One region of the Oceanisphaera sp. W20_SRM_FM3 genome, then DNA from elsewhere that is predicted to be linked to it. Evidence: predicted binding sites of a transcription regulator. Region 1 holds the regulator's gene; the other holds the start of a gene.
The links. Region 1 encodes LexA, which represses DNA repair genes until DNA is damaged. Its sites were predicted from a motif close to ANCTGTNTNNNNANACAGNT; they were not measured.

Region 1 (7,938 bases):
AAAACTCAAACCAGCAATGGCCACGGTGGCCGCCACCATAGACCGATAACCAAACAAAGGTTTGCGACTAAAGGCAGGAATAGTGGCCGAGATGATGCCAAAGCTCGGCAAGATCATAATGTAGACCTCGGGGTGGCCGAAAAACCAAAAGATATGCTGAAACAATATAGGGTCGCCGCCACCTGCCGCATTAAAGAAGCTGGTGCCAAAATATTTATCGGTTAATACCATAGTGACGGCACCGGCTAGCACCGGCATTACGGCGATCAGCAAAAACGCCGTAATCAACCAAGTCCAACAAAACATTGGTAGCTTCAGCCAAGTCATGCCCGGTGCGCGCAAATTACAGATGGTCACTATGACGTTAATCGCGCCCATGATGGAGCTGATGCCCATAATATGAATGGCAAACACAAACAAGGCGGTGCTATCTGGTGAGTAAGTGGTAGATAAGGGTGCGTAGAAGGTCCAGCCAAAGTTTGGGCCGCCACCTGGCATAAATAAGGTTGATAACATCAGCACGAAGGCAAAGGGTAGTATCCAAAAACTCCAGTTGTTCATGCGCGGCAGGGCCATATCTGGCGCACCTATCATCAGCGGTATCATCCAGTTAGCCAACCCCACGAACGAGGGCATAACGGCACCAAAAATCATGATCAAACCGTGCATGGTCGTCATCTGATTAAAGAAAGCTGGATCCACTAGTTGCAGACCCGGTTGAAACAATTCGGCACGGATCAACATTGCCATACCGCCGCCGACAAAAAACATGGTCAGGCTAAACAAAAGATACAGGGTGCCTATGTCTTTGTGATTGGTAGTAAATAGCCAGCGCTTAAGGCCTTTAGTTGGGCCATGAGCTGCCACAGGTAAGTGCGCAGGATCTTCTACTATGTCGACTTTATTTAGCGATACCATCCTAGCCCCCTACTGTCCGTTTCTGGCCTGCTCAATATCGCTGGGTTGCACCAAATCTTTGGTATCGTTCCCCCAAGCGTTACGCTCATAAGTGATCACGGCCGCCAATTCTTTGGCCGATAGCTGCTTATCAAAGCTTTGCATGGCCGTGCCCGCTTTACCAAACAGCACAATATGCAGGTGAGCCGCCTTATCCTTTAAAATCAACTGGCTGCCTTTAAGTGGCGGAAAAGCGCCGGGCAAACCTTCACCATTAGCTTGGTGACAAGCGGCACAAATGCGTTGATACACCTGCTCGCCGGTTGTCATCAGCTCATCCATGGTCATTTGTGTGGCCAATTGCGCTTGTTCGTCGGCTTTGGCTTGCAACTGCTTAGCTTTAGCGTCGGCCAGCCAAGTATCGAATTCGGCACCGCTTTTCGCTTCCACCACTATCGGCATAAAGCCATGGTTTTTGCCGCATAGCTCAGCGCATTGGCCACGGTAAATACCCGGCTCGTTAATACGCGTCCAAGCTTCATTAATAAAGCCCGGCACCGCGTCCTTTTTAATGGCAAACGCCGGTACCCACCAAGAGTGGATCACATCATCAGAAGTAATTAAGAAGCGGATTTTACGATCTGTGGGTAGCACTAAGGGCCAATCTACTTCCAGCAGGTAATTCTCACCTTTAGCAACTTGCCCTTGAATTTGCTCTGGTAAAGTACCAATCAAGCTATAAAAGCCGACATCTTGTTCAAAGTAGCTGTAATGCCATTTCCACTGCGAACCCGTCACTTGCACTGTCAGATCCGATTGGCTGGCATCTTCCATGGCAATTAAGGTACGAGTGGCCGGAATGGCCATAATAATCAAGATAACGAAGGGGATCAGAGTCCAGAGAATTTCTACTTTGGTACTTTCATGAAACTGAGCAGCCTGTGCGCCCTTGTCTTTACGATGATGAATAATAGCCCAAAGCATAATGCCGAATACAATGACGCCAATGGCCACGCAGATCAGGAATATGGTCATGTGTAAGCCATACACTTTTTGGCTGATGTCGGTCACGCCAGTCGTCATATTCAAACGCGTTTGCGCTTGCGTCGGCAGGGCTATGAGTAAAGGCAATAACAACGGATTTAGCTTCACCACCCACCCCCAAGTTAATCTTGAATATTGGCGTACTAACGTTGAATGATGGTGCTATTCGGATCTACGTGGCGGCATTCGACGTTAACAGTAAGTAAAGCATCGAAAGCGAAAAAGGAAAGAAAATAATGATGCTACGCTGATGAACCGCGTGCTAAGACAAGGGGTTACAATATGCTAGAACGAAGTAGAGACGGACAATCGAAGGTTAAAAAAGAGAAAATAAAAATACTGGCAGGCTGCGTGAGGCGGCTAATTTCCTCACGCGAATTGGCCAAAACCCGTTAAGAATCGACGTCAGTTAAAAATCAGAGTTACGGATCACACCTACGGCGAGGCCTTCTATGATCAACTCTTGACTGCGCAAGTCCACTTCTATGGGGCTAAGCTCTTCGTTTTCCGGTAATAAACTGACCTTATTACCCTTACGCTGAAAACGCTTCACCGTGACTTCGTCGTCTAGGCGCGCCACTACCACTTGGCCATTGCGTACTTCTTGCGTCTTGTGTACCGCTAACAAATCGCCATCCATGATGCCGATGTTTTTCATGCTCATGCCTTTAACGCGCAATAAGAAGTCGGCAGCCGGATGAAACAGGGCGGGATCCAACTGATAATGACTTTCTATGTGCTGCTGGGCCAAAATCGGCTCGCCGGCGGCCACGCGACCAATCAGCGGCAAACCCATTTCTTCTGGCTCTTCTTCAATTAAGCGTATACCTCTAGAGGTACCCGGCATCATGGTAATAACGCCTTTTTTGGCCAGCGCCTTAAGGTGTTCTTCTGCCGCATTCGCGGATTTAAACCCCAAGATGTTGGCAATTTCGGCACGCGTCGGTGGCATACCGGTTTGCTGGATCTGATCTTTAATGATGTCCAGTACCTGAGACTGGCGAAGCGTAAGCGCTTTCATAGGGCACCTGTTTTTTTATACAGTTAACTGTCAGTATATCCAGTATACGCGCCGGAGCAAGTATAAAATATCAGACCCACTCTTTAGGGCTAGATAACAGCCTTAATTTCGCCAAACTGCAGCCATAACCGCCTAGAATAGCGTCAGCACTAAGCCAATAAACACCAGCATGCCCACGTAGTTATTATTCAAAAAAGCACGAAAACACAACTCACGTTCTCGGTCGCGGATCTGGCGTTGCTGATACACAAATAAGCCCGCCGCGCCTAATAAGCTCCAATAAAACCAAGCCCCTAAGGCAAAGGCTTGCCCAGCCGCCACCAAGAGAATGAGCGTCACTAACTGCAAGATGCCGATGATGAGCTTATCTCGGCGACCAAACAAGATGGCGGTAGATTTAACACCTATCTGCAAATCATCGTCACGATCCACCATGGCGTACATAGTGTCATAGGCGACAGTCCAGGTCAGATTGGCGGCAAACAATAACCACAGCCCCAGCGGCAAGCTATTACTTTGGGCGGCAAAGGCCATGGGGATCGCCCACGAAAAGGCAATGCCTAAAAATAGCTGCGGCAAGTGAGTGTAGCGCTTCATAAAAGGATACAGCGCAGCCCAACCTAGGCCGGCCACCGACAACAAAATAGTCAGCTTGTTGGTAGTCAGCACTAGCAAGAAAGACACGCCGACCAAGAATGTAAAAAAACCTAACGCTTGGCGCTCGGTCAGCTCCCCCGTCACCAAAGGCCGCCCATTGGTGCGCTTTACATGACCATCAATATGCCGGTCCGCATAATCATTGATCACACATCCCGCCGATCGCATCGAGAACACGCCCACGATAAACACCAACAATAACCACCAAGACGGGCGGCCCTCACCGGCAATCCATAAGGCCCATAAAGTAGGCCAAAGCAATAACAAGGTGCCTATGGGTTTATCGAGCCGAGCCAGCGCCATGTAAGCGCGCCATTTAGGTCGCGTGAGTGTGGGCATATTAGGGTTAGGCGAAGTGAGGCTGGTCATAACATTACTCTCTAGTAAACGCAGGCGGCAGACAAAATAACTCACTGACTAAGACCCTTGCCTCGGGAATAGCCAACACAGAGCGGCGCGCCCATGGCGATGAGGTAGTGGAGGCTGGCAAATGAGGATGAACTTGCAAGACTAGTTGCTGAGACTCGGCTGCCGTTAACTGAGCAAACTCAAACCGACTGCGCACTAATTGCGGATGTTCGAACAGTAGTTCGCCTAAGGCTTTTTGGCCTAAGCCGCCGAGCGCGGGTAGGGCCTCAAGTGCGGCGCTGGAATACAGTGAGCTGGCATAAACCCATGGCTGTTCGTCACATAACAGCAAGACTTCACGACAATAAGCGTGAGTTTCACCCAACCAGTGTGCTTGACTCTGCGTGAGCGACACGCCCTGAGTGCTCAAAAGTTGCACCCGAAATTGCTTACAATGCAGGCGTAAACGAGCGGTTAATGAACCCGTATCTTGCAGCCAATCATTAAGACTTGGCAGCGCGAGCGGAACTGCGGATTGCCAGCGCCAATGTGCATCGGCGGTAATCTTCACGGGTATTTCCTAGCTTTGAGGGGGGAAGGCATAGACATTAATAAGAGTTTAAATCCTGAAAAACACGTATTCACTTGACCGGCTCACACTTTGTTTAAACAATAGCCATCTTATTCCGTTAGAAAGGCTCATGATGTTTCGCATAATTGCACTGTGTATTCTGTTTACCGCGGCATCGCTGCAGGCTCAAGAAGCAGCCCCAGAAGGCCCTTTATATTACACCATAGAGCCCGACATTATTACCAACTACCACAACTCGGGCCAGACCTTGGGTTATGTGCGGGTAACGGTGGATTTAATGCTAGAAAGCGCCGACAAGATGCCATTAGTGGAGCTGCATATTCCGCTGTTGCGTGATGCAATCAATAGCCTATTGGCCGAACAAGACCAGCAACAAATTCGCTCGCTGACGATGCGCGACCAACTGTCGGCACAAGGCTTACAGCGCCTCAACGATCTCTTGTTAAAAGAGACAGGTGAAACGCCGATCCGTCGCCTGTTGTTTACCAAGTTTTTATATCAGTAATACGAACTAAGGTGACACCCGCTGACGATCCAACATAGCTTGTACTAGCCCAATTAGGCCTCCGCCCAAGTGAGCTAAGTTGGCCACAGGCCCCAAAACGCCCGTAAAACCCAGCACCAGCCACACCAACATCAATACTGCCATGCCATCGGGCAAGCTAATGCCACCGGTAGGATTTAAGCGACCCGACAGCCAGACATAGGCAAACAAGGCATACACAACGCCCGATAAACCGCCAAAATAGGGACCACTGGCAAAAAATTGCATCACGTTAGGCAGTGCCGCTGCCACCAGCACGATTAACAGCAAGCGGCCCGAGCCGCGCTCACGCTCCACCATGCAGGCGAGATACCACCACCAAAACAGGTTAAACACCAGATGCATCAAACTGAAGTGCAATAAGGCAGGCGTAAAAACGCGCCAAAAATTGATGCCCAGTAATTGACTTAGCTGCGGCGGGAAAGACAAGGCAGCTAACACGGGCGCACCCAGTGTGGCCAATATATAAATCAGCACACACGCTATTAATACGCTTACGTTAACCGGCCCCGTGCGGCTCAATAACTGAGCCAGACTATTGTTACTGCGCTTACTCGGTGCAAACTGCACCTGTGTATCCCCATGCAGCCAAGCGGCTTCTTGATAACGCGGATGCAAAGGCTCGGCGATAAAGCGCAGCACCTCAGGCTCAGCCTTGGGCCACAAGTCTTCATCTACCAGCCAAATACTGACCCGATGCGCATCGTCGAGGGTTTGTTCACATTGCAACCCCATGGCTGCTAAGTAATCGACAAATGACTGGGCAAGTCTGGGGTCTGGCACCACCAACAACAATTTCATTACGCAGCAACCACAGGCTGAGTGCGGCGCCACGCCTCAAAGCCTCCATCTAAGCTGTACACTTCTTCAAAGCCTTGTTCGATTAAATACTGAGCCGCCCCTTGGCTGCTCACGCCGTGATAACACATCACTATGATGGGCGTCTCATAATCCACTTCATTGGTAAAGGCCACTAAGGTGTCGTTGGTCAGATGATAAGACGACGCTACACGGGCGAGTGCAAACGACTGGGGATCACGGGTGTCAACTAACCGAGCCTGACCTTGGGCCAGTAAGCTTTGCGCTTCATCGACAGAAATATGGGCAAACTGCTCCATGGTAAACTCCTTAAATAAATTTCAGCCAGTTTACCCAATCTCAACTTTATTGGCATTAGCTGCTTTAATCTGCACTGGGCTCTAACCGCCTAAATACGCTTGGCGCACTTGCTCATTAACCAGCAACGCCTGCCCTGAGTCGGCCAAGATAATACGACCGTTTTCCAACACATAGCCGCGATCGGCCAGATGCAGCGCTTGATTAGCATTTTGCTCAACTAAAAAAATAGTCATGCCTTGCTCATCACGCAGTCGCGCTATGGTGGCAAAAATTTGGGTAATGATAATGGACGCCAGCCCCAGCGAAGGTTCATCGAGCAATAATAAGCGCGGTTTACTCATTAAGGCCCGGCCTATGGCCAGCATTTGTTGCTCACCGCCCGACATAGTGCCCGCCCTTTGATGCATACGCTCTTTCAGCCGTGGAAACATCTCGTACACCTCGGCTAACAGGCCAGTATGTTCGTGCTTATCGACGAAAAACGCCCCCATATAGAGATTTTCTTCCACCGTTAGCCGCGCAAAGATCCGCCGCCCTTCCGGCACTATGGCGATGTCGTGGCGCATTATGCTGGCGGTATCGAGACCGGTAATATCTTGGCCTTCAAACACCACTCGCCCTTGACTCGGTTTAGGATCGCCACATATGGTCATCATTAAGGTGGTTTTGCCGGCGCCATTGGCGCCAATCAGGGTGACGATTTCGCCCTGCTCTATGTGCACAGTCACATCATGTAGCGCCTGAATCTTGCCATAGCCCGCATTGATATTCTCCACATGCAGCATGTTCAGCTGTCTCCCTGTTCAGTTTTCATCCACGTTTAGCTTTCGCACATGTTTAGCTCTCACCCCAGCCTAACTTTCATCCATGTTCACTTTCACCCATATTTAACTTTCACCTAAGTAGGCTTTGATTACTTCGGCATTATTGCGCACTTGCTCAGGTGTGCCTTCGGCCAAGGGCCGACCTTGATTCACCACATAGATATAATCAGAAATACCCATTACCAGTTTCATATCGTGCTCAATTAATAAGATGCTCACCCCCTCGTTATCACGCAAGTCGCGGATCAAATGGTTGAGTTCGTGCGTTTCATTCGGATTGAGGCCAGCAGCCGGCTCGTCTAGCATCAGCAACTGCGGTCGCGCCGCCATGCAACGAGCAATTTCTAAGCGTCGCTGCTGGCCATAAGACAAATTATCTGCACTGCGGTTAGCAAACTCAGTGAGTCGTACTTTTTCTAACCAGTAATGCGCTAACGCAAGCCCTTCTCGTTCGGAACGACGAAACGCCGGCGTTTTAAACAATCCGGCTAAAAAATGGGTATTGAGATGCAGATGTTGCGCCACTAATAGATTTTCTAATACCGTCATTTCTTTAAATAAACGTACATGTTGAAAGGTACGCACCATGCCGAGGCGGGCAATTTTAAAGCCCGGCATGCCACAAATAGCCAGACCTTTAAATTGCACACTGCCGCCGCTGGGCCGATAAAAGCCCGATAAGCAGTTAAAGATGGTGGTTTTACCGGCACCATTGGGCCCGATAATAGACACGATTTGTTGTGCTTCTATGTTGAGCGCCACCTGGTCGACGGCCACCAAGCCGCCAAAGCGCATGCTCAGTTCACTGACACTTAATAAGGCCGTCATGGTTTTAACTCCAAATGGGGCCTGTGCATCGGCAACAAACCTTGGGGCCGCCAGATCATCATCA
Region 2 (7,938 bases), on a different contig from region 1:
TGATGGCCAGCACGCACAGAGTGATCTGTTTAAACCAGCATATTTGCTGCCACGGCGAGCCGGAACACGTAGCCCGCCATCCGGAATTTGCCCGTTTATTTGGCCGGCCCGAGCTCGCGCAATTGGCGGTCTATACCCATCATCATGACTGTGACGATGAGCATCACGGAGACGTACGTCATGTGGGATAGTTTTTTACTCTATGCCCTGTTAGCGGGCCTTGGCATTGCCATCTTAGCCGGCCCTTTAGGCAGCTTCGTAGTATGGCGGCGCATGGCCTATTTTGGCGATACTTTGGCGCATTCTTCCTTGCTGGGCGTGGCCTTTGGTTTATTGCTGCAAATAGATTTAACGCTGGCGGTATTAGTGGCCTGCGTATGTTTGGGCATAGTGCTGGCCGCCTTACAGCGGGCAAGTTGGCTGGCCACGGATACCTTGTTAGGGATTTTGGCGCACACTTCTTTGTCGCTAGGCCTAGTGGCGCTGGCGTTTATGGAAAATGTGCGTGTCGATCTAATGGCTTATCTATTTGGTGATCTATTGGCGATCCAATTGGTGGACTTATATTGGATCTTCGGTGGTGGCTTGGTGTTGTTATTGGTGTTGCGCCATTACTGGAGCCAGTTATTATCAATTACCGTCAGTGAAGAATTAGCCCGCGTCGAGGGCATTAAAGTAGAGCGCTTAAAGTTACTCTTGCTGCTTATGATCAGCGTGCTAATCGCCGTTGCCATGAAGTTTGTCGGTGCCTTGATTATTACCTCTTTGCTGATTATTCCTGCCGCCACCGCCCGTCGTTTTAGCCGCTCTCCTGAACAAATGGCGTTTTACGCCATGGGCTTAGGTGTGGTGGCCGTGTTGGGTGGTTTGCAGTTGTCGGTCAGCTACGACACGCCCGCCGGCCCGTCGGTGGTGGTGATTGCCGCCGCTTTATTCTTGTGTTCGCATTTGTTGCCCAAAAGAGGGTGAGGCGTAAATGGTGAGGGGTGAGGTGTGCAACGCCGATATTACAGAGTTCGGGTTTTTACGCAGCTCACCTTACTGTTCACTCATCACACTTTTAACACCTGATGCACTCTTTCGCGCAATGCGGGTAGTTCTTCTGCCTCAAACCACGGATTCTTGGTTAACCAATAACGGTTGCGGGGCGAAGGGTGAGGCAGGGGCAAGACAGTGGGCGCAAATTCTCGCCAATTACGCACGGTTTCGGTGAGGGTCTTATAGCGATTGCCATATTGATTACTTAAGTAATAGCGCTGGGCATATTGGCCAATCAGCAGTGTGAGCTCGATATTAGGCAACAGATTAAGCAAGGGTTGATGCCAAGCGGGGGCGCATTCGGGGCGCGGCGGTAAGTCACCGCTTTTGCCTTTGCCCGGATAACAAAAGCCCATCGGCATTATGGCTAATATTTCAGGGTCGTAAAACTGCTCACGGCTCAGCTCGAGCCAGCGACGTAGGGTATCGCCGCTGGGATCGTTCCAAGGAATGCCGGTTTGATGCACTTTTAAACCCGGCGCTTGGCCTATGATCATGATGCGTGCGGCGGGCGCCATTTGTAATACCGGCCGCGGGCCCAGTGGGAGATTCGCTTCGCAGATACGACAGGCTCTGGCCTGCTTTAGTAACTGCTCAAATTCACGGCTCATACTGGCTTCCTTCTCAGATCTCTCGCTCCACTAGTAACCCAGATTAAAGTCCACTAAGCCTTCCATGGTTTTGCCAGACGTATACTTTAAATAATTACGACTAAAGCGCGTGACTATTTGCTCAGGAAAACTGTACCCCGAGTTGTGCGGCGTGATCACCACATTAGGCATATCCCATAAGGGGCTGGCGGTCGGCAAAGGTTCGCTGGCAAACACGTCTAATACCGCAGCACCTATATTGCCATGACGCAGTGCTTGAATAAGCGCGCCTTCATCAACCGCATCACCTCGGCCCACGTTAAAGAATAGAGCGCCGGGTTTAAAATGATCCAGTCGGGCGGCGTTAAACAGGCCACGAGTTTGCGGTGTTGAGGGCAAGACGCTGACCACCACATCAGCCCGAGGTAACACGTTATTAAGTGCCGGTAGCTGATAAGTATTATCAAAACCTGCCGCTTCTCGACCCGAGCGACTGACCCCTAATACCGTCATGCCAAAATGCTTGGCGGTGTGTGCTATGTGCTGGCCAATGCTGCCGGTGCCCATAATCAGCATGGTTTTACCGCGAATGCTTTCATAGGGAATAGGCTGCCAGTTATGCAGCCGCTGTTGTGCCTTGTAATGGCGCAAATGACGGGTTAGCGATAATAAATGAGCAAACACATATTCACTGACCAAGGGGCCAAAAATCCCCTTAATGTTAGTTAGCTGATAATCTTGGCGGCAATCGGCGTTCAGTAATATGTCTACGCCCGCATAGGTAGATTGAGCCCACTTGAGTGCTTTGGCTTGGGGTAAACGAGCGCGAAGTCTTGCGGGCTCGCCGAGTAAAATATCGGCTTTAGCGAGAGCGGCTTGAATTTCGGGTTCGCTTTCTGGTGCCAAAATGGTCAAGCCGGGCAGGTAGGCCTGTTTTAATAACGCTTGGTACTCGGCGTTATCTTGGCTGAGCAATAACAGAGTATGATTGGCCATACCTTCTCTCCTTATTATGCTTTTTGTAAGGGCATTTTGTGAGACAATGACACACGCATAAACTTATACCAGCGTTTGCGGCCTAAAATGTGAGTCTGGACCTTAAAGATTCATAATGGCAAAAAAACGGCCATATAACCACAAGGAAATATCCGTGTTTGGCGATAAATTTTACAAAAAAATCAACAAGCTAGCTCCCTGGCAGCAAACTGTATTTGCGCTGGCGTTGGCCGAGCGGATGTATCCAAATTACCAGTTATTTAGTGAAACGAGCAAGATGGGTAACGGCAAACGCTTTCGCGAAACGCTTGATATCTTGTGGACTTATTTAACCATTAAAGGCTCACGCGTGGATTTAAGCGCGGAGCTTGAATCGTTTGAATCTTTTATTCCCGATCCTACTAAGTCTGAAAGTTACGGTGCCTATCCTGCATTGGACGCTTGCGTGGCCTTGGGTTGTGCTTTTAACTCTGTGATTTGTCGTATTGGCGAAGAAGCTACCGAAGCTAGTCATGCCTCTTTGGGCACGGTCGCGGGTTTTGTTGAGCTATTGGCCGAGCGTGAGCTGAGTGAAGAGGAGCTGTATGAAGACGAGCTATTAATGGCGGAAATGGAGTTTCAAGTTGAGCTGCTAGACCGGGTGAGCCAGCCAAGAGATGCAGACGCTATTTTAGCGGTGCGTGACTTCGCCGCCCAAGGTGGTGTCTCCAATATCGGCATTAGCCTCGAGTAATGGCGGTGCTGACACGATAAAAAACAGACCTTAAGGTCTGTTTTTTATTAGTTAAGTAAAATTTCATAGCTCATGTGGAATTAGGGAAAACTTACCCTGAGAGACTTAAGACGTACTGATTACCAACAAAGCTCAGCCATGTTTCAGTAAACTAATCATCAATAAATTCAAAAAGATACATGAAACGACTCGTATTTTCGGTAAGAATATGGGACTCAGTTTGGTGTTTTGACCTTGTAGGGGCCAATTTATTCGGCCCGGTTTAGTGTTTTGGTCTAAATCTAAACCTCAATAACAGCCAGCAAAGCTGGCCAGCCGAATAAATTGGCTGCTACAAAGGACAAACCAAAACAACGCGCATCATGGCTGAAGTTCATACGTAATCAGGTAAGACGTTTTCGCCATGGAATCCACGTCCTTTTATTACGAGAAGCACGAAAAAATAGTGATCAGAGCGAAAGAAACGTTTAGGAGGTAAGAGCCGGCCCTTTCATGACTAAAGGTAGGCCCGCCGCGATAAATATTACCCGCTCGCAGCGTGCCGCAACCGCCTGATGCAAGAAGCCACTTTCATCGACGAAGCGCCGCGACAGCTCACCTAGTGGTACTATGCCCATGCCCACTTCATTGCTCACTATAATTAGCTCGCCATTAAAGTTTTCCAGTACCTGCAAAAAATTTTGGCGCTCTTGTGCCCAGTTGCCCTGATGCAAACAATTGCTGAGCCACAGCGTTAGGCAGTCGATTAGCACAGCATCATAATCCTGTAATGAAGCCAATGCCTCGGCCAGTGCCATGGGCGCCTCTATCGTTCGCCAGTGCTGAGGTCTTTGTTGTTGATGCTGGCTAATACGGGCCGCCATTTCATGGTCATTAAAAGCGGAGTTTGCGGTGGCGATATAAGCGACTTTATCACCTAAGTCGCTGCAGAGTGTTTCTGCCAACCGACTCTTACCTGAGCGGGCGCCACCCAAAATAAATTGTTTCATCGGCTTCGCCTTATTGAATATTAAAGATTGATAATCTTGAATGCTTGCCATGATGAGGCAATTTTGTATAAGAAGAAGTTATGAGTGAACAAGCTAATCCTATAAATTAAGCCTAAACGAGCTAGTGCTTTCCTGCTTGGGCATTGCTTGGATATTAATAACTAATAAGAAAGCAGAAAAAAGTAGCTCGTGAATAGCGGCTGTCGTGTTTATTCGTGCAACAAACTGCCCACTTGCAGTAGCGGAGCTACGTCAAGATCGTTGGCATTCATCAACAAGGAAATGCGCTGTACCGAGGATAATAATAAATTCTGTTCCCACTCTTCGAGAGCTTGAAAGCGTTGAATAAAGCTTTCTTGCAAGGGGCGCGGAGCCGTTTTAAGTTTGTCTTTACCTTCATCGGTAAGCACCGCATAAACCTTGCGCTTATCGGTTTGGCTGCGTTCGCGGCGCACTAATAATTTTTGCTCTAGTCTATCAATAATAGTGGTGGCGGTTGCTTGACTCATATGAGTTGATTGTGCCAATTTACGCATCGTAATATCGCCGTGCTCACTGATAGACTGCAGTAATAACAGCTGTGGGCCAGTTAAGCCTGATTCTTTACTGAGCTGGCGAGAATGCAAGTCTATTGCACGAATGATCTGGCGCAAAGCCACCAGCATATCTTCATGTTTTTCCACGGTGTTACAACTGCCTATGGTTAGCTAAAATTGGCCGCACCATAGCGTAAAATCAGCATTTTTTAAAGCCCAACGAAACAAAGCCTTACGCTCCACGCCTCACGCCTTAACGCCATTGCTCGAGTTGCAGGTCTTGGCTGTGCTCGCCATCGGTGAGCTGCACCTCGGTTTCTTGCAAGGTGGCAAATAAGTCAATGCTGCGCTGGCACAAACGCGCCAAGGCCGCAGGCTGAGGATCACTAAGGTGATAAATGGCTAATCTCGGCAGTGCGCTTAACTCGGACTTATGTTTCTCCCACCACAATTCTGCGCTGCGTCCACCATAGCTATAGACGATTACTTGATCGCACCGCGACAGCGCCTGCTTGATACGCTTAACGCTGGGCTCACCCAGTTCAATCCAGATTAAAATGCGACCGTCGGGTGCTTTTAGCCACAGCTCGGGTTCGTCGTCTGTGCTCAAGCCTTTAGTGAAGCTTAAGTCAGGGTGTGCATGGCGGATAAACGCCAACAAGCGCACCATTAGGCGGGTGTCAGTTTCTGACGGATGCTGAGCCACGGTTAGGCTGTGCTCTTGATAATAATGGCGATGTAAATCGCTGATATTCAGACGAACTTTATGTAATGAGGCCGACAGCGCCATGGAGTTTACCCGTATAAAAAAGCGCTATGTTAACGGCAAGCCAGGCTTAAAGCCACGCTCTTACGCCTTACGTAAAAGATAAACGTCTAGCCTTTCGCAGCGCGGACATAAAGCGTACCGCGTAAGGCATACAACGAGCCTATCGAATGAGTCCTGTTTTTTTATACAGCTCTGACTGTTACAATTCGCGCCCTTTATTCGCCTGGATTCGGTGATGGCTGATTTTAAAACCCATGTACAAGTCGCCACTGTGGTGTCGGGTGTACTGGCCAGTGCGCTAGCTTGGACCGAGCTGGTAAGCCTACCCGAAGCCTGTCTGTTATGGTTAACCGGTACCTTGGGCGGCATTATGCCGGACATAGATGCCGATACCTCGCGCTCCATTCAAATCATCTTTCGCTTGTTTGGCATACTGGCCAGCATCTTAATGCTGCTTTATGGTCGCCTGCATTTACCCCTGCTCGATACCTTGTTGCTGAGTGCGGCAGCCTACTTTTTGATGCGCTATCCCTGTTGTTGGGCGTTTACTAAGCTCACAGTGCACCGCGCCAGTTTACACTCTCTATTAGCGAATTTAGTGTTTGCGGTGGCGGCTGTGGTGATAAGCCATAAGCTATTTCAGTTAAGCGTCGAGCATTCGTGGTTGATGGGACTATTTATGTTTATGGGTGCGCTCATTCATTTATTGCTCGATGAGTTATACAGCATAGATTTGGAAGGGCGACGCTTAAAAAAATCCTTCGGTACCGCCTTAAAAGTCATGCAATGGCCTGCGCATTTGCCTAACTTAGGCTTATTAGCGCTGCTCTGGTTGGGGATCTGGTTAGCGCCATCGCCCTCAGGCTTATTCGTCGTATTAAGGCAACTTTTGCCGCTGTTGCATAGCTGATAAGTGAGGCGGACGACCTATGGTGGTTTTAATACATCTGCTAAGATAACGCCGCTGGTATGACTCGCTACCCCTGACTCGAATGCTAATAATGAGTAGCAGCCACTGGCATCTCCCCCATTCCACACACAGGACATAACAGATGAGCCTTGCAGACCAGGTATTGGCCGTAAATAACGACCTGCCGATCCGTACCGAGCAAGCTGTGCACAGCGGTAAGGTGCGCTCCGTTTACTGGCTAACCGCTGCCGACAGCCGCCGTTTGATCAAAGAAAAAGGCTATAACGTGGCCCCTGATGCGCCCTTGGCGATCATGGTGATCAGCGACCGTATCTCGGCGTTTGATTGTATTTGGCATGGCGAAGAGGGTATGCAAGGCGTGCCCGGCAAGGGTGCGGCGTTAAATGCCATTTCTAACCACTGGTTTAAGTTGTTTCAAGAGCAAGGCTTAGCCGACAGCCATATTTTGGATATTCCTCATCCGTTCGTGTGGATAGTACAAAAAGCCACGCCGGTAAAAATTGAGGCTATTTGCCGTCAATACATTACCGGCTCTATGTGGCGCAGCTACACCAAAGGCGAGCGTGAGTTTTGTGGTATTCGCCTGCCTGATGGCCTACAAAAAGATCAAAAGCTGCCCGAACTGCTGATGACGCCGTCTACCAAAGGCATCTTAACCGGTATTCCCGGCGTGCCCGAGGCAGATGATGTGAACATTACCCGCCAAAATATCGAAGATAATTTTGCCGCCTTTAACTTCAAGAGTGCTGCCGATATCGCCCAATATGAGCGCTTATTGCGCGAAGGCTTCGAGGTGATAAGCACAGAATTAGCCAAACTTAACCAAATATTCGTCGACACCAAGTTTGAATTTGGCTACGTGACTGATGCCCAAGGTCAAGAAAAACTGATTTACATGGATGAAGTGGGTACGCCGGATTCGTCACGAATTTGGGATGGTGCGGCTTATAAGGCAGGCAACATTGTCGAAAATTCGAAAGAAGACTTTCGCCAAATGCTGCTGGCTTATTTCCCCGACCCAGACATTCTGCTCAATAAAGAGCGCATGGTGGAGCGCGAAGCGCTGGCCCGCGATAACGCCTTACCGGTTGAAGCATTGATGAATATCTCGCGCACTTATATTGGCATAGCGGAAAAAATAACGGGTCAAAAGCTGACGTTATCCGATAATCCTAAGGCCGATATTATTAACATCTTGCGCGAGCAATACGGCTTGATTGATTAATCAATAGCTCACTGATTAGTTAGCTAATTGGTTTATGAATATAAAATCCTGGGGTAACCCGGGATTTTTTTATGCTGAGTTTGTTGTTTGTCTCAATGCGTCTATCAGATTGCTTAGGTATAGTTGTTCGC

Region 2: the regulator LexA is predicted to act here: its motif matches at 5,824-5,843, upstream of ACEN2G_RS01220 (metal-dependent hydrolase).

Annotation. Positions count from the first base shown of each region.
Region 1 covers NZ_JBGQOP010000013.1:28,225-36,162, forward strand. The annotation lists gene ctaD (cytochrome c oxidase subunit I) at 1-918, opposite strand, end outside; gene coxB (cytochrome c oxidase subunit II) at 928-2,049, opposite strand; gene lexA (transcriptional repressor LexA) at 2,351-2,962, opposite strand; gene ubiA (4-hydroxybenzoate octaprenyltransferase) at 3,095-3,958, opposite strand; gene ACEN2G_RS08730 (chorismate--pyruvate lyase family protein) at 3,993-4,538, opposite strand; gene ACEN2G_RS08735 (flagellar basal body-associated FliL family protein) at 4,669-5,064, shown strand; gene glpG (rhomboid family intramembrane serine protease GlpG) at 5,071-5,904, opposite strand; gene glpE (thiosulfate sulfurtransferase GlpE) at 5,904-6,221, opposite strand; gene ACEN2G_RS08750 (ABC transporter ATP-binding protein) at 6,303-7,007, opposite strand; gene livG (high-affinity branched-chain amino acid ABC transporter ATP-binding protein LivG) at 7,110-7,874, opposite strand; gene ACEN2G_RS08760 (high-affinity branched-chain amino acid ABC transporter permease LivM) at 7,871-7,938, opposite strand, start outside.
Region 2 covers NZ_JBGQOP010000001.1:262,178-270,115, forward strand. The annotation lists gene znuC (zinc ABC transporter ATP-binding protein ZnuC) at 1-191, shown strand, start outside; gene znuB (zinc ABC transporter permease subunit ZnuB) at 181-969, shown strand; gene ACEN2G_RS01190 (uracil-DNA glycosylase family protein) at 1,053-1,649, opposite strand; gene ACEN2G_RS01195 (D-2-hydroxyacid dehydrogenase) at 1,680-2,624, opposite strand; gene ACEN2G_RS01200 (YjaG family protein) at 2,779-3,357, shown strand; gene cobU (bifunctional adenosylcobinamide kinase/adenosylcobinamide-phosphate guanylyltransferase) at 3,825-4,346, opposite strand; gene ACEN2G_RS01210 (MarR family winged helix-turn-helix transcriptional regulator) at 4,556-5,029, opposite strand; gene ACEN2G_RS01215 (YaeQ family protein) at 5,136-5,672, opposite strand; gene ACEN2G_RS01220 (metal-dependent hydrolase) at 5,887-6,561, shown strand; gene ACEN2G_RS01225 (phosphoribosylaminoimidazolesuccinocarboxamide synthase) at 6,704-7,807, shown strand.